One region of the Streptomyces sp. NPDC056480 genome, then DNA from elsewhere that is predicted to be linked to it. Evidence: riboswitches for the same ligand, from Rfam matches in the RefSeq annotation. Region 1 holds a riboswitch; each other region holds the start of a gene.

Evidence for each region. Region 1 has a riboswitch for cobalamin ahead of ACFQ79_RS20310 (energy-coupling factor ABC transporter permease). Riboswitches for the same ligand answer to the same signal wherever they lie in the genome.
Region 2: it holds a riboswitch for cobalamin, as region 1 does, so the genes downstream of both, cobN (cobaltochelatase subunit CobN) here and ACFQ79_RS20310 (energy-coupling factor ABC transporter permease) in region 1, are expected to answer to the same signal.
Region 3: it holds a riboswitch for cobalamin, as region 1 does, so the genes downstream of both, ACFQ79_RS08855 (ABC transporter substrate-binding protein) here and ACFQ79_RS20310 (energy-coupling factor ABC transporter permease) in region 1, are expected to answer to the same signal.

What each region holds. Positions count from the first base shown of each region.
Region 1 is NZ_JBHTSA010000043.1:37,735-44,769, reverse strand. Features, by position in the region: gene ACFQ79_RS20330 (FAD-dependent oxidoreductase) at 1-93, opposite strand, end outside; gene ACFQ79_RS20325 (energy-coupling factor ABC transporter ATP-binding protein) at 383-1,243, opposite strand; gene cbiQ (cobalt ECF transporter T component CbiQ) at 1,240-1,989, opposite strand; gene ACFQ79_RS20315 (energy-coupling factor ABC transporter substrate-binding protein) at 1,996-2,412, opposite strand; gene ACFQ79_RS20310 (energy-coupling factor ABC transporter permease) at 2,409-3,107, opposite strand; cobalamin riboswitch at 3,136-3,343, opposite strand; gene ACFQ79_RS20305 (PTS-dependent dihydroxyacetone kinase phosphotransferase subunit DhaM) at 3,444-3,890, opposite strand; gene dhaL (dihydroxyacetone kinase subunit DhaL) at 3,920-4,555, opposite strand; gene dhaK (dihydroxyacetone kinase subunit DhaK) at 4,582-5,574, opposite strand; gene ACFQ79_RS20290 (hypothetical protein) at 5,835-7,035, shown strand, end outside.
Region 2 is NZ_JBHTSA010000034.1:41,029-48,063, forward strand. Features, by position in the region: gene ACFQ79_RS17465 (precorrin-2 C(20)-methyltransferase) at 1-806, opposite strand, end outside; gene ACFQ79_RS17470 (precorrin-8X methylmutase) at 803-1,438, opposite strand; gene ACFQ79_RS17475 (cobalamin biosynthesis protein CobG) at 1,453-2,739, opposite strand; cobalamin riboswitch at 3,022-3,170, shown strand; gene cobN (cobaltochelatase subunit CobN) at 3,249-6,860, shown strand; gene abc-f (ribosomal protection-like ABC-F family protein) at 6,857-7,035, opposite strand, start outside.
Region 3 is NZ_JBHTSA010000012.1:109,658-116,692, reverse strand. Features, by position in the region: gene ACFQ79_RS08880 (cysteine synthase) at 1-653, opposite strand, end outside; gene ACFQ79_RS08875 (MoaD/ThiS family protein) at 659-937, opposite strand; gene ACFQ79_RS08870 (putative leader peptide) at 1,030-1,146, opposite strand; gene ACFQ79_RS08865 (ABC transporter ATP-binding protein) at 1,191-1,976, opposite strand; gene ACFQ79_RS08860 (FecCD family ABC transporter permease) at 1,973-3,217, opposite strand; gene ACFQ79_RS08855 (ABC transporter substrate-binding protein) at 3,214-4,203, opposite strand; cobalamin riboswitch at 4,245-4,378, opposite strand; gene ACFQ79_RS08850 (Mov34/MPN/PAD-1 family protein) at 4,372-4,800, opposite strand; gene ACFQ79_RS08845 (amino acid permease) at 4,924-6,351, opposite strand; gene ACFQ79_RS08840 (DUF2017 domain-containing protein) at 6,687-7,035, opposite strand, start outside.

The DNA.
Region 1 (7,035 bases):
GAGGCCGACGTGCATCGACCCCATGATCACCCGGTTGGGCAGGGTGGTGAACCCGAGGTCGAGCGGGCTCAGCAGGTGCGGGTACGGGGTCATGCGGGCGCCTCCTCGCGCAGGATCGTCGCCTTCAGTTCTAGGGGACCCCCTCCCTTTGTGCAACTAGTTGCAGAAGAATCGGGACGTGATGTCTACTACTCGGTAGCTTCCGGCCGCCCGCTCGGCGCGTGCGCGGAGCCGGCGGCTTCCACGGTTCCTGCGGCCCCTGCGGAGAAGGGGTCGCCGTCCCGAGCCACTCGGGAGGCAGGGCGGTCGCCGTCGCTCGTCGCGGTCGGTCGTCGCAGTTGCTCGCCGTCGCCGTCGCCGTCGCCGTCGCCGTCGCTCCGAGCTACTCGGTACGCAGCGGGGTCGCCGCCGCCCCGAGCCACGCGTCCAGCTCCTCCGGCGTCCGTGGCTCGGCCGCCCCCGCCGCCAGCAGGCCGTGGGTGCGGAGCAGCCGGGCCACCGCCGTACCCCAGGGGCGGCGCAGCCGTGCCTCGTCGAGCAGCGCGTCGTCCGCGAGGAGCTCCGCGACCGGGCCGGTCCGCAGTCCCGACGGGGCGAGCACCGCCGCCTCGTCCGCCCAGCGCAACGCCAGATCCACGTCGTGCGTGGCCATCAGCACGGTCGTACCCGCCTCCCGCAGCCGCTGGAGCGCGTCGAGCAGCCGCTCCTGCCCGTGCGGATCGAGACCGGCCGTCGGCTCGTCCATGATCAGGACCCGGGGCCGCATCGCCACCGCGCCGGCGATCGCCGCCCGCTTGCGCTGCCCGTACGACAGCAGATGCGTCGGCCGGTCGGCGAGCGCCGTGATGTCCAGCGCCTCCAGGGCCTCGTGGACCCGCCGTCGCACCTCGTCCTCCGGCAGCCCCAGGTTCATCGGCCCGAACGACACGTCCTGCTCCACCGACGCGGCGAACAGCTGGTCGTCGGGATCCTGCACCACCAGCTGCACGGTCGTCCGGAGCCGGGTCAGCCCCTTCCGGTCGTGCGCCACCTCCGTACCGTCCAGACGCAGCGACCCGCTCACGCACCGCAGCCCGCCGCTGAGCAGGCGCAGCAGCGTCGTCTTGCCGCTGCCGTTGCGCCCGAGCAGCGCGACCGCCCGCCCCTCCGCGACGGCGAAGTCCACGCCGGACAGGACCGGGGGCCCGTCCTCGTAGGCGAAGCCGGCGTGCACCAGTTCCACGACAGGGGTCGGAGACGTCACGGAAGGAGCCTTTCCAGTACGAGGGTGAGGGCGACGAGTCCGGCGAGCAGCACGCCCGTCGCGGCGAGGAACGGGCGGGAGAGCGCGCACGCGGGCACCAGGACCCGCAATGTCCCGTCGTACCCGCGCCCGGCGAGCCCCGACTGGAGGCGCTGCGCCCGGTCGAAGGCCCGGACGAACGTGGTCGCACCGAGGCCGGCGAGGGAACGCCAGGTCGCGGCACGCGTGGTGTGCCCGAGCCGGGACGCCTGCGCCTGCCGGATCTTGGACATCGCGTCGAGGAGCAGGAAGATCATCCGGTACATCACCAGCGCCACGTCCACCACCGGCGCCGGCACCCCCGCCCGTACCAGCCGGGGCAGGACGTCGGACACCGGCGTCGTGAACGCGAAGAGCAGCACTCCGAGCGACGCCGAAGCGGTCCGCAGCAGCAACTCGCCCGCGTGCGTCGGGCCGTCGGGCGCGAGCGCCACCAGCCCCCGGGAGCCGCCCACCTCGAAGAGCAGCGGAATCGCGCCCGTGACACAGAAGCCGAGCGGGATGCGGAACGCCCGCCACAGGGCCCGGCCCGGCACACCGGCCGGACCGAGCAGCACCGTGAGCGTGGCCGCCGCGACGAGGACCGCGCCCGGCCACGGCGGCAGACCGACCGCGCACAGGGTGAGACCGAAGCCGAGGAGTGCCTTCTCGGCGGGATGGCGGCGGCGCCAGCGACTGCTGTGCGCCGCCGCGTCTATCGGCAGCATCGGCGACTACGCGCCCGGCCCGCCGGCGGACCCGCCACCCGGGCCGCCCTCGTGGTCCGCGGTCACGGTCGCGGTCGGGATCGCGGCCGAGGCATCGGCATCGGCCGGCCCGGCCGCCCCGGCCCGCGCCGCCCCCTGCCGCCGGCCGCGCCGCAGACCGAAGTAGTACGCCAGGACACCGGCGCCGAGGGCGGCCTGCAGGGCGAACAGCGCCGACTCGATCTCCCCGGACGGCGGCTCGTAGAGCGGGCTGAACCACGGCTCGTAGTCCGGCTGGAGTTCCGTGATCGCGGTCTCGGCCTCCGCGTCGGCCCCGGCGAAGGGCTCCTCCTTGTGGTCCCCGAGCCCCAGCGCGAGCGGCAGGACCGCGAGCGCGGCGACGACGAGCAGCAGCAGGGCGTTGATCTTCGTGTTCCGGTTCATCGCGCGGCCGCCTCCTCGCGTCGCTCCGACGTGCGTCCGGTGAGGACGCCGAGCCGGATCAGGTCGCCCTTGCTGGACTGGGTGAGCAGCCGCATCACGAGCACGGTGAGCAGGCCCTCGCTGACCGCGAGCGGAATCTGCGTGACGGCGAAGATCCCGCCGAACTTGGCGAGCGCGCCGGGGATGCCGCTGCCCGGGTCGGGGAAGGCGAGCGCCAGCTGGACGCTGGTCACGCAGTACGTGGACAGGTCGGCGACGAACGCGCCGAAGAAGACGGCGACCATCAGCGGGGCACCGAACCGGCGCAACAGGACGAAGGCCCCGTATCCCGCCCAGGGCCCCACGATCGCCATGGAGAAGACGTTCGCGCCGAGCGTGGTCAGCCCGCCGTGGGCGAGCAGCAGGGCCTGGAAGAGCAGGGTGATCGTCCCCAGGACCGCCATGATCGGCGGCCGGAACAGGATGGCACCCAGGCCCGTACCGGTTGGATGGGAGCAACTGCCGGTGACCGAGGGCAACTTGAGTGCCGACAGGACGAACGTGAAGGCGCCGGCGGCGCCGAGCAACAGGGTGGACTCAGGATTCGACCGCACCTCGCGGGTCAGCGCGCGGACCCCGTGGACGACGAACGGCGCGGACGCGACGCCCCAGGCGGCCGCGTGCACAGGGGGCAGATACCCCTCGGCTATATGCATGGTTGGGAGACCCTCTCCAGCACCTCGTGGATGGACAACGCACCCTGGCCGGTCTCCTGGCTGACGGTCATTCCGCCCGACTCCGCCTTCCCACACCACGACGGTCTCCCGACGTGGTCCAGTGGCTTCCCCGAGGGTGTTCCCCGCGGGGGTGGAGCCGGACCTCCCGATCACAGTGGCGAGGGCCGCACCGGTACTGCACCGGTTTCCCGTACACCAAGGCCCTGCGACATTAGTGCGTTGACCTGCTGGATCACAACACGGTCGCCACCGGGTGCGGCCCCACGCTCACTCCCCGAAGTCACCCCGCGGTCACTCCTGCGGTCACTCCTGCGGTCACGCCTTGCGGTAGGCGTACGCCTCCGACGCCGCGGCCGCCACGGCGTCGAGGTCCCCGCCCGCGCTCGCCGTGACCAGGGCGGCGACCGCGCCCTCGACGAACGGCGCGTCCACGAGCCGGGAACCCTCGGGAAGTTCGTCGCCCTCGGCGAGGAGGGCCTTCACGGTGAGTACCGCGCTCCCCAGATCGACGAGGATCGCCACACCGGCGCCCCGGTCGACGGCCTTCGCCGCCTCGGCGATCAGCTCGGAACTCGTCCCGAGACCGCCATCCGGGGTCCCGCCGGCCGGGAGGATCGGGGCGAGGCCCCCGCCACCGGCGAGCCCCCGTGCCAGCTCGGCCACGGCGGTCGCGACGGCGGCGCTGTGCGAGACGAGCACGATGCCGACGGACTTGGCCCCGGCCCCGGCCCCGGCCCCGAAACCGGTCGACCCGGGGGCGATCCCACCCGATCCCGTCCCGCTCGCGGTGCTCACGAGGCTGCCTTCGTGCCCGGGGTCCCCGTACGTGCGATCTCGTCGAGCGCGGCGAACAGCAGCGCCGAGGACGTGGCCCCGGGATCCTGGTGTCCCACCGACCGCTCGCCCAGATAGCTGGCCCTGCCCTTGCGTGCCCGCAGGGGTACGGTCGCGAGGGCGCCCTCCTCGGCCGCCGTTCGGGCCGCGCCGAACGAGTCCCGCAGCGCCTCGACGGCCGGCACGAGCGCGTCGAGCATCGTCTTGTCGCCCACCTGCGCGCCGCCCAGCTGGGACACCGCGGCCACGCCGGAGCCGAGCGCCTCCGCCAGCTGCTCGCGGGTGACGCGCTCGTCGTCGCCGAGCGTCTTGCCGGTACGGCGGAGCAGCGTGCCGTACAGCGGTCCCGAAGCGCCGCCCACGGTGGAGATCAGCTGCCGCCCGGCGGTGGCGAGCACGGCGCCCGGCGTCGCGGGCGGGTCCTTGGCCAGGGTCTCGGTCACGGCGGCGAAGCCACGCTTGAGATTGGCGCCGTGGTCGGCGTCGCCGATCGCCGAGTCGAGTTCGGTGAGCCGGTCCGCCTCGCGGTCGACGGCCTCGGCCACAGCGGCCAGCCAGCGGACGAGGAAGTCGGCGTCGAAGGTCTGCGTCATGTCGGTCCCCTCTTCTCTCGCTCTGCTCACCGGCCCCAGCGCAGCGCGGGCGTCTCCACGGGCGCGTCCCAGAGGCGCAGGAGCTCCTCGTCCACCTCGCACAGGGTCACGGAGCAGCCGGCCATGTCGAGCGAGGTCACATAGTTCCCGACGAGGGTCCGGGCCACCGGCACACGCCGCTCGCCCAGGACGCGTTGCACCTCGGCGTTGAACCCGTACAGCTCGAGGAGCGGGGTGGCGCCCATCCCGTTCACCAGGGCGATGACGGGCCCGGACGGGCGGAGGTCCTCGACGACGGCGTCGACGGCGAAGTCCGCGATCTCGCGGGAGGTCATCATCGGGCGCCGCTCGCGACCCGGTTCGCCGTGGATGCCGATGCCCAACTCCAGCTCGCCCTCCGGGAGATCGAAGGTGGGGCTGCCCTTGGTGGGGGTGGTGCACGCGCTGAGGGCGACGCCGAAGGAGCGGCAGCGCTCGTTGACCCGGCGGGCGACGGCCTCGACGCGCTCCAGGGGAGCGCCCTCCTCGGCGGCGGCGCCCGCGATCTTCTCCACGAAGAGCGTGCCGCCGGTCCCGCGCCGGCCCGCCGTGTAAAGACTGTCCGTGACGGCGACGTCGTCGTCGACCAGGACCTTGGCGACCTGGATGCCCTCGTCCTCGGCGAGCTCCGCCGCCATCTCGAAGTTCAGCACGTCGCCGGTGTAGTTCTTGACGACGAACAACACCCCGGTGCCGCTGTCGACGGCGGCCGCGGCGCGCACCATCTGATCGGGCACCGGGGAGGTGAACACCTCCCCGGGACAGGCGGCCGCGAGCATCCCGGGCCCCACGAACCCCCCGTGCAAGGGTTCGTGCCCGGAACCGCCGCCGGACACCAGCGCGACCTTCCCGGCCACGGGCGCGTCCCGCCGCACCACGACCCGCCGCTCCACGTCGACGGTCAGCTCGGGATGAGCGGCGGCCATGCCGCGCAGCGCGTCGGCGACGACGGTCTCGGGGACGTTGATCAGCATCCTCACGGATACCTCCTGGTGAGATTAGCAGGCAAGCTGCTGAGCTGTGTCTCAGCAGGTCAGAGCATGTGAGGCGAGATAATGATCTTGACGGTTCGTGGCGGCGAGGGGCGGTTCTGTGCGGTACTGATGCTGACCCAATGCTGACTTTCCTGACTGCTCAGCAGGTTTGATTTCCCTGTGCGAGCTTTGCGAGTGCGCATCGCGGTTGCAATTATCGGCGCGAGATCGCTTGTACGCACGGGTGCGTGGGAGAATCTCTCGGCGTGGCTCAGTACGACGTTCCTCCACTCACCTCCGACGTGACTCCCGACTCCGCCGTCGAGGGCCCTGCAGCGGACCGATGGCTGCCCGTCGCGGTGGATTCCGACCTCGGCAATCCACCCAGTGGCGGTACCCCTGGGCGCAGGCCACCCGGTGAAGATCTTGACCTGGCGATCGGGTGGGACCGTTTCGAGAAGTTGATGCTGGCCGTCTCGAGTCGCGTCCTCGCCATCCGCGGGATCAAGTTCCGCCGCTACGGGGTCCAGGGGCAGGTTCAGCACGGCATCGACCTTGCCGGCCGGGATGTGGACGGTCGGTTCGTCGTCGTCCAATGCAAGGACTACCAGGAGTTCACCGCGGGAGACCTGAGGAAGGCGGTGGAGACATTCACCCGCGGAAGGCGGCCGTTCGGTGCCGGCCATCTGATCATCGCCACTTCCGCCTCGACCGAGCGCACCCAACTGGCAGACGAACTGGCGACTCTCCAGAGGGAGCACGAGGACCTCGAGCTGGACCTGTGGGGCGCCGAACAGATCAACGACTTTCTCCGGTACCAGGCTGACGTCGTTGCCCGGTTCTGGACTCGTGAGACGGCGGAGGCGTTCTGTACCGGGGCGCCCCTTCCGGGCACACCTGCTCCTCCCCCTGATCGCCAGGAACAGGCGGACCGCATCCTCATCGGACCGCTCAAGACGAATGATGTGAGGCCGATCCTGCGCGCAGCGGAGGTCGAGCGAGCGTCGGCACCGGATCAGTCGGCCAGAAAGTACGGCGAACTCGCCCGGCGACTGGAGGACGCCGGCTTCCGAGGACACGCGAGCGTGCTGAGGAGCCGGCAGCTGGAGACGCTCAGGGAAGCCGGCCTGCTCCACAAGGCCGCGGAACTCGCTGGCCATCTCGCTGCCACAGCGCTCCATAATGGCGACAGGTTTGAGCCCAGAAGACTCTCACGGCTTCTGGATGATCTGTCCCGCGGCGAGGAGTCGGCCAGGTCGGATCATGCTGCGACGATCGGACAACACGCACGGCTCATTCACGCAGCCGTCGACGCTGTCCTCCACCCCCTCGGCGGCGCGTCCGGCAAGTTTGCCGAGGCCTTGAACGGAGGTAGCGCCGAGACGGCGACCTACCAGCCTCTCTTGGTCCTCCACTTCGCCGAGCGTCAGTTCGCAATGGAGCCTGATCTGCTGGCGACGCAGAGAA
Region 2 (7,035 bases), on a different contig from region 1:
CCGCGCGACTCGGGGGTGAGCCAGGGCGCGCCGGCCGGGCCGGTGCCGACGACGACGACCTCGCCCCGCTCGCGTACGGCGGGTTCGCGGTCGATACGGGAGGGCAGCACGGCGACGGAGAAGTAGGGGACCGACCCGGGGTCGACGTCCGCGAGGTCGCCGGTCCGCTCGCCGGCCATGAACGCCCGCTCCACGTACCGGGCGTCGTCGAGCCGGCCGGCCCGCTCCAGGGCCCGCTTCACGGTGGGGAAGGTGCGGCCGAGCTTCATCACGACCGCCGAGTCGGTGCCCGCGAGACGGGCCGTCAGCTCGTCCTCCGGCAGGGTGCCGGGGATGATCGTGAGGACCTCCTCCGCCTCGCACAGCGGCTCGCCGAGCCGGGCGGCGGCGGCGGACACCGAGGTCACACCGGGGATGACGGTCGTGTCGTAGCGGTCCGCGAGCCGCTTGTGCATGTGCTGGTACGAGCCGTAGAACAGCGGGTCGCCCTCGGCGAGGACGGCGACGGTGCGCCCGGCGTCGAGGTGCGCGGCGAGGCGGGCCGCGGCCTCCTCGTAGAAGTCGTTCAGGGCGCCCCGGTAGCCGCCCGGGTGGTCCGTGGTCTCCACCGTGAGCGGATACATCAGCCGCTCCTCGATGTGGTCCTCGCGGAGGTGCTCGGCGGCGATCGAGCGCGCGATGGACCGGCCGTGGCGGGCCGAGTGGTACGCGATCACGTCGGCGGCGGCGATGGCCTTCACGGCGGCCACGGTCATCAGGTTCGGGTCGCCGGGGCCGAGCCCCACGCCGTACAGCTTGCCGGTCACTTCTGAATCTCCGCTTCGTGGGCGATCGCGTTGATCGCGGCGGCCGTCATGGCGCTGCCGCCGCGCCGGCCCCGTACGACGAGGTAGTCGAGGCCCAGGTCCTGCGCGGCCAGGGCGTCCTTGGACTCGGCGGCGCCGATGAAGCCGACCGGTATGCCGAGGACGGCGGCGGGCCTTCCGGCCCCTTCCGCGACCATCTGCAGGAGGTGGAAGAGGGCGGTCGGCGCGTTGCCGATGGCGACGACGGAGCCTTCGAGGCGGTCCCGCCACAGTTCGAGGGCGGCGGCGGAGCGGGTGGTGCCGAGGTCGGCGGCGAGGGCCGGCACGGACGGGTCCGAGAGGGTGCAGATCACCTCGTTGTCGGCGGGCAGCCGGCGCCGGGTGACACCGCTCGCGACCATCTGCGCGTCACAGAGGATCGGCGCTCCGGCCCGGAGGGCGGCGCGGGCGTTCGTGACGACCTGCGGCGACCAGGCGATGTCGCGTACGAGGTCGGTCATGCCGCAGGCGTGGATCATCCGGACCGCCACCTGGGCGACGTCGGCGGGCAGGCCCGCCAGATCCGCCTCGGCGCGGATCGTGGCAAAGGACTGGCGGTAGATCTCCGCCCCGTCCTTCTCGTAGTCGAACATCCTGTTGCTCTCGCTCATCTCGTCGTGCGGGCCGCGGTCACGGCTTCGGGCAGGGCGGTACGGGGGGTGGGGACGCCGTCCACCAGGTAGTCGCCGCCGGCGGTGGCGAGGACGTCGGTCCAGGCGCCGTGCGGGTGTCCGCAGCGGCGCTCGCACCCGGAGAAGTGCACGGGGAGGACGGGTGCGGGTGCGGGGAGGACGGGGGCGGCGGCGTGCTCGACGGGTCCGGGGTGCCCGGGGTGCCCGGGGCGTTCCGGGAGTCCGCGGGCGGCGTCGGCGCGGACGTCGGCGAGGGACTTCGCGCAGCCGGGCCGCCCGGTGCAGGCGGTGACACCGGCCCAGGGGGAGTCGGGGCGGGTGATCAGCCCGGCCGCGTCGAGGGCGGGCAGCCGGTCGGCGCCGGCCCCGGCCACGACGACCCCGCGCCAGGGCGTGAGCCGGACCTCGTCGGCGGGGAGCAGCGCCCGGAGCTGGGCGGCGGTGAGCCGGCCGAGCGGGGCGAGTACGGAGAGGGCGGCGGGTCCGAGGACGCCGGGAGAGAGGGGAGGGCCCTGGGGGAGTTCCGGCGCGGGTACGGGCTCCGCCGTCACCCCGGACTCCGCCACGTCCACCGCGTACCCCTCCGGGAGCTCCCGGACCCGCCAGGCCCCGGTGCCGGCCTTCCGCGCCGCGGCCAGGAACCCGCCCGCCACCGCCAGGGCGGCGCCGGGCGCGTCGGAGTTCGCGAGGCGGACGGCCCGTCCGCCGACGTGCAGCTCGGCCTCTCCGCCGCCCACTGCGACCAAGGTCACATCCCCGCCGAGCCCGGCGACGTCACCGCGCCCGTCGTCGAGGACGAAGAGGAACCGGCCGGAAAGCGCCGCCGCCCAGGGCGCGGAGCGCAGGTGGCTGTCCAGCTCGCGGGCCCACAACTGCACGTCGGCGGCGCCGAGTCCGTCGAGGCCCGAGGCGGGGGAGGCGACGATGTTGCGGACGCGTTCGTGGGTGGGGGAGGGCAGCAGTCCCGCCGCGTCGAGGAGCGCCGCCAGCTCGGCCCCGCAGTCGTCGGCGAGGCCGCGCAGCTCTGCGTTGCCGCGCGAGGTGATGCTGAGCCGTCCGTCACCCAGCGTCTCCGCCGCGTCCGCCAGGGTCTCGACCTGACGAGACGTCAAACGGCCGCCTGGCAGGCGGAGTCGGGCGAGGCGGCCGTCGTCGGCGGAGTGCAGGCGCAGCGCCCCGGGGCACGCGTCGCCACGGTCCCGTATGCGAGCTTCGCCCGGGTCGGGCGTCGGGGGCGGGGTGGGCGGCATGGCGGCGAGCATACCGACGGGTCGCCGGGCGGCCACCGGGCACGATCCGGCCGCCGGAGCGGCCCGCCCATCGGCCGTGGGCCCGCCGACCGCGGGGGCGGAGGCCGGTCGGGTTCGGGGGCGGTGGCCGGTCGGTCCGGCGGCGGAGGCCGGTCGGGTTCGGGAGCGGAGGCCGGTTGGCCCGGGGCCGGAAGCGGGCCCGGTGCACGATCCCGCCCGCAGGTGATCCGCAGGTGATCCGCAGTGTGATCCGGCAGACTCCGCCACCCGGCCCGGCCCGTCGACCGCACGATCTACTATGCAGACGGCATGGGGTCCCAGGACCCCGGGGAGGAAGCCCGGTGAGAATCCGGCGCGGTCCCGCCACTGTGAGCCCGTATCGGACGTGCCTCGGCACGAACCGGAACGGGTGAGTCAGGAACTCCCTTCCCCAAGCTCTCGGCTTCGCTCGAGCAAGGGGAGGCCCCAACCCACACGACCACCCGGGGCGCGGACAACCCCGAGGAAGGCCTGCGCTCGCCATGCTTCTGCTGCTGTCGCACTCCGACACCGACCTGCTCAGCGCCCGCGCGGCCGGCGGCCCGGTGGAGTACCGCTTCGCCAACCCCTCCCGTCTCCCCCTGGCCGAGCTGACCGGCCTCCTCGCCGAGGCCGAGCTCGTCGTCGTACGGCTCCTCGGCGGCCTCCGCTCCTGGGAGGAGGGCCTCGACGCGGTGCGCGCCGCCGGGAAGCCGGTGGTCGTCCTCAGCGGTGAACAGGCCCCCGACGCCCAGCTGATGGAGGCGTCCACCGTCCCCGTCGGCGTCGCCACCGAGGCGCACGCCTACCTGGCGCACGGCGGTCCCGCCAACCTGGAGCAGCTGGCCCGCTTCCTCTCCGACACGGTCCTGCTCACCGGGCACGGCTTCGAGTCCCCGGCGGCCGCCCCCACCTGGGGCCCCCTGGAGCGCACCGCCCGCACGACGGCCGGCCCGACCATCGCCGTGCTCTACTACCGCGCCCACCACATGAGCGGGAACACCGCCTTCGTCGACGCGCTCTGCGCGGCGATCGAGGACGCCGGCGCCCAGGCCCTCCCGCTGTACGTGGCCTCGCTGCGCGCCCCCGAGCCGGAGCTGCTCGACCGGCTCCGCACCGCCGACGCGATCGTCACCACCGTCCTCGCGGCGGGCGGTACCAAGCCCGCCGAGGCGCAGGCCGGCGGCGACGAGGAGGCCTGGGACGCGGGCGCGCTCGCCGCCCTCGACGTGCCGATCCTCCAGGCGCTCTGCCTGACCGGTTCGCGCGCCGCCTGGGAGGAGAACGACGAGGGCCTCTCCCCGCTGGACGCCGCGAGCCAGGTCGCCGTCCCCGAGTTCGACGGCCGGCTGATCACCGTGCCGTTCTCCTTCAAGGAGATCGACGAGGACGGGCTGCCCGCGTACGTCGCCGACGCCGAGCGCGCCGCCCGCGTCGCCGGGATCGCCGTACGGCACGCCCGGCTCCGGCACATCCCGAACGCCGAGAAGAGGCTGGCGCTCGTCCTCTCCGCGTACCCGACGAAGCACTCCCGCATCGGCAACGCCGTCGGCCTCGACACCCCCGCCTCCGCCGTCTCGCTGCTGCGCCGCCTGCGCGAGGAGGGGTACGACTTCGGGCCGGTCGAGGACCTGCCCGGCCTGGTCTCCGGCGACGGAGACGAGCTGATCTACGCCCTCATCGAGGCCGGCGGCCACGACCAGGACTGGCTGACGGAGGAGCAGCTCGCCAAGAACCCGGTCCGCATCCCGGCCGCCGACTACAAGCGCTGGTACGCGACGCTCCCCGAGGAGCTGCGGACCCATGTCGAGGAGCACTGGGGTCCGGCGCCTGGCGAGATGTTCCTCGACCGCTCGCGCAACCCCGAGGGGGACATCGTCCTCGCGGCCCTCCGCCGCGGGAACCTGCTGGTCCTCATCCAGCCGCCGCGCGGCTTCGGCGAGAACCCGATCGCGATCTACCACGACCCCGATCTCCCGCCGTCCCACCACTACCTGGCCGCCTACCGCTGGATCGCCGCCCGCGCCGAGGACGGCGGCTTCGGCGCCGACGCCATGGTGCACCTGGGCAAGCACGGCAACCTGGAGTGGCTGCCCGGCAAGAACGCCGGCCTGTCCGCCGCCTGCGGCCCCGACGCCGCGCTCGGCGACATCCCGCTGATCTACCCGTTCCTGGTCAACGACCCGGGCGAGGGCACCCAGGCCAAGCGCCGCGTGCACGCCACGCTCGTCGACCACCTGGTGCCGCCGATGGCCCGCGCCGACTCGTACGGCGACATCGCGCGCCTGGAGCAGCTGCTCGACGAGTACGCGCAGATCTCCTCGATGGACCCGGCGAAGCTGCCCGCGATCCGCGCCCAGATCTGGACGCTGATCCAGGCCGCCAAGCTCGACCACGACCTGGGTCTTGAGCAGCGTCCGGAGGACGACGGCTTCGACGACTTCCTGCTGCACGTCGACGGCTGGCTGTGCGAGGTCAAGGACGCCCAGATCCGTGACGGTCTGCACGTCCTCGGCGGCGCCCCGGAGGGCGAGGCCCGGGTCAACCTGGTCCTCTCCATCCTGCGCGCCCGCCAGATCTGGGGCGGCACGCAGGCCCTGCCCGGGCTGCGCGAGGCCCTCGGTCTCGACGAGTCGGCCGCGACCCGCACCACCGCCGACGAGGCGGAGGCGAAGGCCCGCGAGCTGGTCGAGGCGATGGAGGCGGCGGACTGGTCCGTGGACGCCGTCCCGGCGGTCGCCGCCGCGTACGGCTCCGAGGTGCACGCCGTGCTCCGCTTCGCCTGCGAGCAGGTGGTGCCGCGGCTGGCCGCCACCACCGACGAGCTCGGCCACGCCGTGCACGCCCTGAACGGCGGCTTCGTCCCGGCCGGCCCGTCCGGTTCGCCGCTGCGCGGCCTGGTCAACGTCCTGCCGACCGGCCGGAACTTCTACTCGGTCGACCCGAAGGCCGTGCCGTCCCGGCTCGCCTGGGAGACCGGTCAGGCGCTCGCCGACTCGCTCCTCGAGCGCTACCGCACCGACAACGGCGAGTGGCCGACGTCCGTGGGCCTCTCCCTGTGGGGCACCAGCGCGATGCGCACCGCCGGCGACGACGTCGCCGAGGCGCTGGCCCTGCTGGGCGTCCGCCCGCTGTGGGACGAGGCCTCGCGCCGGGTGAACGGCCTGGAGCCGATCCCGCTCGCCGAGCTGGGCCGCCCGCGCGTCGATGTCACCTTGCGCATCTCGGGCTTCTTCCGGGACGCGTTCCCGCACGTCATCGGTCTCCTCGACGACGCCGTGCGGCTGGTCGCCGGCCTGGAGGAGGAGTCCGCCGAGGACAACTACGTCAGGGCGCACGCCCAGGCCGACCTCGCCGAGCACGGCGACGAGCGGCGCGCCACGACCCGCATCTTCGGCTCCCGGCCGGGCACGTACGGCGCGGGCATCCTCCAGCTGATCGACTCCCGCGACTGGCGCACCGACGCGGACCTCGCCGAGGTGTACACGGTGTGGGGCGGTTACGCGTACGGGCGCGGGCTCGAAGGGCGCCCGGCGCGCGCCGAGATGGAGACGGCGTACAAGCGGATCGCGGTGGCCGCGAAGAACACCGACACCCGCGAGCACGACATCGCCGACTCCGACGACTACTTCCAGTACCACGGCGGCATGGTGGCGACCGTCCGCGCGCTCAAGGGCACGGCGCCCGAGGCGTACATCGGCGACTCGACCCGCCCCGAGACCGTCCGCACCCGGACGCTCGTCGAGGAGACCTCCCGGGTCTTCCGCGCCCGTGTGGTGAACCCGCGCTGGATCGAGGCGATGCGCCGCCACGGCTACAAGGGCGCGTTCGAGCTGGCGGCGACCGTCGACTACCTCTTCGGGTACGACGCCACGACCGGCGTCGTCGCCGACTGGATGTACGACAAGCTCACCCAGGAGTACGTCCTCGACCCGGAGAACCAGGCCTTCCTGAAGGAGGCCAACCCCTGGGCCCTGCACGGCATCGCGGAGCGGCTCCTGGAGGCCGAGTCGCGCGGCATGTGGGAGAAGCCGGACCCGGAGACCCTGGCCGCGCTGCGCCAGGTGTTCCTGGAGACCGAGGGCGACCTCGAAGGCTCCTCCGACGAGGACTAGGTCCTCACGGTCCGTACCAGGGCGGGGGCCGGCGCCAGTTCCAGGCGGCGGCCCCGGAAGCCCTCCCTGAGGCGCCGGTCGTGGGTGACCACGACCAGCGTGCCCGGGTAGTGCGCGAGCGCGGCCTCGATCTCCTCCACGAGCGCCGGGGCCAGATGGTTGGTCGGCTCGTCGA
Region 3 (7,035 bases), on a different contig from region 1:
AAGCCCTCGTCGAGGTTCCGGAGGCCGTAGACGAGGTCGTCGTAGCGCGGCTCGGCGGCGACGATCTTGACGTCGGGCTTCTGCTCGCGCAGGTAGCGGCCGACTCCCATGAGGGTGCCGGTGGTGCCGAGGCCCGCCACGAAGTGGGTGATGGAGGGCAGGTCGGCGAGGATCTCGGGGCCGGTGGTGGCGTAGTGGGCGCCCGCGTTGTGCGGGTTGCCGTACTGGTAGAGCATCACCCAGGTCGGGTTCTCCGCCGCGATCTCCTTGGCGACGCGTACCGCCGTGTTCGATCCGCCCGCCGCGGGGGACGAGATGATCTCGGCGCCCCACATGGAGAGCAGCTGGCGGCGCTCCTCGCTGGTGTTCTCGGGCATGACGCAGACGATGCGGTAGCCCTTGAGCTTGGCGGCCATGGCCAGGGAGATGCCGGTGTTGCCGCTGGTCGGCTCCAGGATGGTGCAGCCGGGGGTGAGGCGGCCGTCCTTCTCCGCCTGCTCGATCATGTGGAGCGCGGGGCGGTCCTTGACCGAGCCGGTCGGGTTGCGGTCCTCCAGCTTCGCCCAGATGCGGACGTCGTCCGAGGGCGAGAGCCGGGGGAGGCGGACGAGCGGCGTGTTGCCGACCGCCGCCAGCGAGGAGTCGTAGCGCATGTGGATCAGACCATGCCACCGGCGACGGCCGGCAGGATCGTGACGTTGTCGCCGTCGGTCAGCTTGGTGTCGATGCCGTCGAGGAAGCGGACGTCCTCGTCGTTGAGGTAGACGTTGACGAAGCGGCGGAGCTTGCCGTCGTCCACGATGCGGGCTTCGATCCCGGCGTGGCGGGACTCCAGGTCGGCGAAGAGCTCGGCGAGGGTGCCACCGCTGCCCTCGACGGCCTTCTCGCCGTCGGTGTAGGTGCGGAGGATGGTCGGGATGCGGACCTCGATGGCCATGGCGTGGGCTCCTGTCGGAAGTGGCGTGTTGGGCGCGCTGCTGGGGCCCCCGCGCGGAGGGGGGTCGTACGTAAGTGCGCTCGGCCGGTCGCTCAGAGCGCAGCGCGGGACGAACAGATCGCGCTGGCGAGGCGGCACAGGTCGACGTGCAGGCGCGCGACGAGCAGGACTGTGCCCGGAGTCTCTTCGCTCACGTCGTGGGAAACCATGGGCTCATCGTATCGATTCCCGGTCCGGGTTCCGGAATGTGATCTCACATGGTGGATGATTCCTGCCCGACTGCCGGACGGTGCTGGAAGAGGACGGTGGGGCTCCCCGTCCTCGGATGCGGGATGACCTCGGCATCCACCCCGTAGACGGCCTCAAGGAGGGCGGGGGTGAGGACCTCGGCCGGTGTACCGCCGGTGACGAGCCTTCCGCGCTCCAGGACGTAGATCCGGTCGCAGTACGCCCCCGCCAGGTTGAGGTCGTGCAGCGCGAGCAGGTTGGTGGTGCCCAGGGTACGCACGAGGGCGAGCACGTCGAGCTGGTGGCGGATGTCCAGGTGGTTGGTGGGTTCGTCGAGGACGAGGAGGGCCGGGTCCTGCACGAGGGCGCGGGCGACCAGGGCGCGTTGGCGTTCGCCGCCGGAGAGGGTGGGGTACGGCCGGTCGGCGAGGTCCGCGAGACCGACGCGGGCGAGGGCGTCCTCGGCGCGCTCCCGGTCGGCGCCGGTGTCGCCCTCCCAGAACCGTTTGTGCGGGGAGCGGCCGAGGGCGACGAGTTCGCCGACGGTGAGTTCGAACTCGAGGGCGCTGTCCTGGGGGACGGTGGCGACGCGGCGGGCGCGGGCCTTGGGGCCGAGGGCGTGGAGGTCGTCGCCGTCGAGGAGGGCGCGGCCCGCCGTGGGGGTGAGGGTGCCGTAGACGCAGCGCAGGAGGGTGGTCTTGCCGCTGCCGTTGGGTCCGATGAGGCCGACGGTCTCGCCCGGGCGGACGGTCAGGTCGACGGAGCGGAGCCGGTTCTCGTACGAGAGGCCGTGCAGGCGCAGTTCGGTCACAGGGACGCCCCTTCCGGGCGGCGGCGCATCAGCCAGAGGAAGAACGGGCCGCCGGTGAGGGCGGTGAGGACGCCGACGGGGATGTCCTGGGGTGCGGCGACGGTCCGGGCGCCGAGGTCGGCGAGGACCAGGGCGAGCGCCCCGCCGAGCGCGGCGACCGGGAGGAGCCGGCGGTGCGGGGCGCCGACGGCGAGCCGGGCGGCGTGCGGGGCCATCAGGCCGACGAAGCCGACGGCTCCGCTGGCGGCGACCATGACGGCGGTGACGAGGGAGGCGAGGACGAAGACGGCGGCGCGGAACCGGGCGGTGTCCAGGCCGAGGACGGTGGCGCCCTCCTCGCCGACGAGGAGCAGGTCGAGCGGGCGGGCGAGGGTGAGGAGGGCGGCGACGCCGAAGGCGAGGACGGCGGCGGGCAGGACCAGGGTGTCCCAGCGGGCGCTGCCGAGGCCGCCGAGTGACCAGTACATGGCCTCCTGGAACTGCTCGGGGCGTCCGGCGACGACCAGGAGCAGGGTGGCGAGGGCGGACAGGATGTAGGAGACGGCGACCCCGGCGAGGACGAGCCGGGTGCTGGTGAGGGTGCCGCCGCGGCGCGCGAGCCCGTAGACGAGGACGAGGGCGAGCAGGGCGCCCGCGAAGGCGCCGGCGGGCAGGGCGAGCGTGGTGGTCACGCCGCCCACGAGGCCCACTCCCCCGCCGGCGACCAGGACGAGGACGGCTCCGGCGGAGGCGCCGGAGGAGATCCCGAGGAGGAAGGGGTCGGCGAGCCGGTTGCGGACGAGGGCCTGGAGGACGGCGCCGACGACGGCGAGCCCGGCGCCGACGACCGCGCCGAGCAGGACCCGGGGCAGCCGTACGTCGAGGACGATCGTGCGGAACGGGGAGGGGTCGGCGGCGCGTCCGGTGAGGGCGTCGAGGACCTGACCGGGCGGGATGCGGACGGAGCCGAGGGCGAGCGAGGCGAGGGCCGCGGCGGCGAGGGCGAGGACCAGTCCGGCGACGACGACCGCGTACCGCAGACTCCCACCACCGGCCCGCCCGGCCGGACCGGAGCGAGAGTCACGGGCCCGCCCGGGCCACTCGGGCCCGACGGACCGCGCGGGTCCGGTGGGCGACTCGGGCCCGACGGACCGCGCGGGGTCGGTGGTGGGGGTGTCCGGGGGTTCGGGGGTCGGTGGGATGCGTGGCGGGGCGGGCGGCTCTCCCGGGGATGCGCCCGTGGTGCGGGCCTCCGCGTTCATCGGGCCGGGTGGAGCTGGGCCGCCAGCTTGTCGACGGCCGCGGGGACGCGGACGCCGAGGACGGTGTCGGAGAGCGGCATCACGGCGAACCGGCGGTTCTTGATCGCGGGGACGTCCTTGAGGGCCGGGTCGTCGATGAGCCGCTTCTTCTTCTGTTCGACGGTGGTGGAGCCGTAGTCGTAGATGACGACGACCTCGGGCCTGCGGGCGACGACCTGCTCCCAGGTGGCGTCGCCGAAGGCCTTGTCGAGGTCGGAGAAGACGTTCCGGCCTCCGGCGCGGGTGATGAGTTCGTTGCCGATGCCCTTGCCGCCCGCGGTGAAGGCGGTCTTGTCGCCGCTGTCGTAGACGAAGACGGAGACGGGCGCGGTGCCCTTGAGGCGCTTCTCGGTGGCGGCGACGGTGGTCCGCGCCTCGCCGACCCACTTCTCGGCCCGGTCGGGGACGCCGAACGTCCGTCCGATCTCGCCGACTTCGCGGTAGAGGTCGTCGACGGAGGGCGAACCGGACGGGCAGTACTCGGTGTTGAGCCGGGTGTCGATGCCCGCGCGCTTCAGGTCGTCGCGGCTGCGGCCGTCCTTGCCCGAGAAGGCGGAGGAGTAACCGCCGTAGACGAAGTCGGGGTTCGCGGCGAGCAGGGCCTCCTTGGAGGGGTACTCCTTCGCGAGGACGGGGACGGAGTCGTACGCCTTCTTGTAGGCGGGGAGGATCGCGTCGTCGAGGTAGGCGGTGCCGACGAGGGACTTCTCCAGGCCGAGGGCGAGCATGACCTCGGTGACGTGCTGGTTCATGGTGACCGCGCGCTGCGGCGGGGCCTTGAAGGTCGTCTTCACACCGCAGTTGGAGACGGTGTACGGGAATCCCGGGGCGGCCTCGGCCGCGGGGGTCTCCTTCGCGGGGGCCGAGCAGGCGGCGAGCAGCGGGAGCAGGGCGGCGGCGGACAGCAGGGGCGCCAGGGGCAGCCGGGTGCGGCGGGGCCGGGACATGACGGAACGTGCCTCCTCCGGGGATTTCCACGTCCCCGATCGGTGGTGAGAAGGCGGCAGGTCAGTTCCTGGCTTCCGTCTCCCGGAGGAGGCGGTCACAGTGGCGGGACCGTGCCGGATTCGCACCGGCTTCCTGGGTCCTGCCGCCCGTAGGTCCCGGTCAGTGTCTCAGGCGTCGTACTCCTCGACGACCTTGACCTCTTCCTCGGTCACGACGCCCTCGACGATGGCGAAGGAGCGGAACTGGAAGGGGCCGGCGCCGTCGCTGTCCGCGGTGGAGACGAGGACGTAGTGGGCCTGGGGCTCGTTGGCGTACGAGATGTCCGTGCGGGACGGGTAGGCCTCGGTCGCGGTGTGCGAGTGGTAGACGATGACGGGCTCCTCGTCCCGGTCGTCCATCTCGCGGTAGAGCTTGAGCAGGTCCGCGGAGTCGAACTCGTAGAAGGTGGGCGAGCGGGCGGCGTTGAGCATGGGGATGAACCGCTCGGGGCGGCCGGTGCCGACCGGGCCCGCGACCACGCCGCAGGCCTCGTCGGGGTGGTCCGCGCGCGAGTGTTTCACGATCTGGTCGTACAGGGCCCGGGTGATGGTCAGCATGCCGACAGGATAAGCCGACGGGCCGTTCCGTACCGGGGAGTGGTACGGAACGGCCCGTATGCCGAGACGATCGAGGTCAGGGCCGTTTGGGGACGGCCCGGGGCGATCGCCCGTGGGGTCCGGTCAGGACCGCTTGACGAAGGCGGCGCCCTCGGGGTTGCGGGACTTCAGGACCAGGTAGGAGACGCCGAGGATGAGACCCCAGACCGGGGCGGCGTACAGCGAGACCCGGGCGCCCTCGTCGATGCCCATCATCACGATGACCATGCCGATGAAGAGCAGCGCGAACCAGCTGGTGTACGGGGCTCCCGGGGCCTTGAAGGTGGACTCGGGGAGCTCGCCGCGGTTGGCCTTGGCCCGGTAGCGGATCTGGCAGACCAGGATCATGATCCAGGCCCACATGCCGGAGATGGTGGCGAAGGAGACGACGTACTCGAAGGCCTTGCCGGGGGCGACGTAGTTGATCCAGACGCCGACCAGCATCAGCGAGGCGGAGAAGGTCAGGCCGAGCAGCGGGGTGCCGCTCTTGGTGAGCTTGGTGAAGACCTTCGGGCCCTGGCCGTTGAGCGCGAGGTCGCGCAGCATGCGGCCGGTGGAGTACATGCCCGAGTTGCAGGAGGAGAGGGCGGCGGTCAGCACCACGAAGTTGACGATGGCGGCGCCGACGCCGAGGCCCATCTTCTCGAAGGCGGCGACGAACGGGGAGACACCCGGCTGGAACTCGGTCCACGGGACGACCGACAGGATCATGATCAGCGCGCCGACGTAGAAGACGGCGATGCGCCACGGCACGGTGTTGATGGCCTTGGGCAGGACGGTCTTCGGGTCCTTGGACTCGCCGGCGGTGACGCCGACCAGCTCGACCGCGAGGAACGCGAACATGACGATCTGCAGGGTCATCAGCGTGTTGCCGATGCCGGTGGGGAAGAAGCCGCCCTGGTCCCACAGGTGGGTCACGGAGGCGGTGTCCCCGGCGTCGGAGAAGCCGATGGTGAGGATGCCGGCGCAGATCAGGATCATGCCGATGATGGCGGTGACCTTGACCATGGAGAACCAGAACTCCAGCTCACCGAAGAGCTTCACGGAGATCAGGTTGGCGCCGTAGAGGATCACGGTGAAGACCAGTGCGGAGATCCACTGCGGGATGTCCCACCAGTACGTCATGTAGGTGGCCGCGGCGGTGACTTCGGTGATGCCGGTGACGACCCAGAAGAGCCAGTACGTCCAGCCGGTCACGAAGCCCCAGAACGGGCCGACGAACTCCCGTGCGTACTCCGCGAAGGAGCCCGACACGGGGCGGTACATGAGGAGCTCGCCGAGGGCGCGCATGATGAAGAAGATGACCAGGCCCGCGATGGCGTACGCGAGGATCAGGCTGGGCCCCGCCTTGGCGATGGCCTTGCCGGCGCCGAGGAAGAGGCCGGTGCCGATGGCGCCGCCGATCGCGATCATCTGGATCTGCCGGGCGCCGAGGCCACGCTGGTAGCCCTCGCCGCCGTCCACGGCCCCGTCGGTGCCGTCGTGCTGCTTGTCGACCTGCACAGAGGTCATGGTGGTGCGCCTTTCTCCATGCTGATCCGCGCGACTGCGAGTGCGTCTGCCGCGGATCAGATCCTGATCCCCCCGGATGTGGATGGAGTGCCACCGGCGGTCAGCCGGTCCAAGCGCCCTCGGGAACAGGGGTGGCGTCCCCGAGCGGTCGTGAAGATTTATCACGGGCTGACGCGTGATCGAGGGAGTTGAGTGTGGCGCACGCCACAGAATTCGACGGTCGAAAGGGACTCAAGAGACCAAAGCGGACGCTCTGATAACGCATTCGTTATCCGGATTTGAGCGTCCGCTGAGCGAACACCCCGTCACGGAGGGGTGTCCGAAGGGGGTCGGCGTCAGGACATCAGGGTCTCGACGAGGGACTCCTGGAGCGCCCCCAGCCAGAGGTACGCCATCACCATCGGCTTGCGGGGGTCGGAGTCCGGCAGCCGGTACAGCTGCTCGCCCTCCTCGTCGGTGACCTCCAGGCGGGTGCCGATGGTCAGCCGGAGGTCGTTGAGCGCGCCGAGCCAGGCCCGGGACTCGTCCGGGGTCAGCTTCAGGACGGCGCCGCCCTCGCCCGCCGCGTCGGCGGAGAGCGCGTCGAGGGCGCGGACGACGACGAGGGCGTCCTCGCGCTTGCGGGCCCGCAGGTCGTTCTCGGTGAAGCGGCGGAAGTCGGAGGCGGCGGCCCGCAGCTCCTCG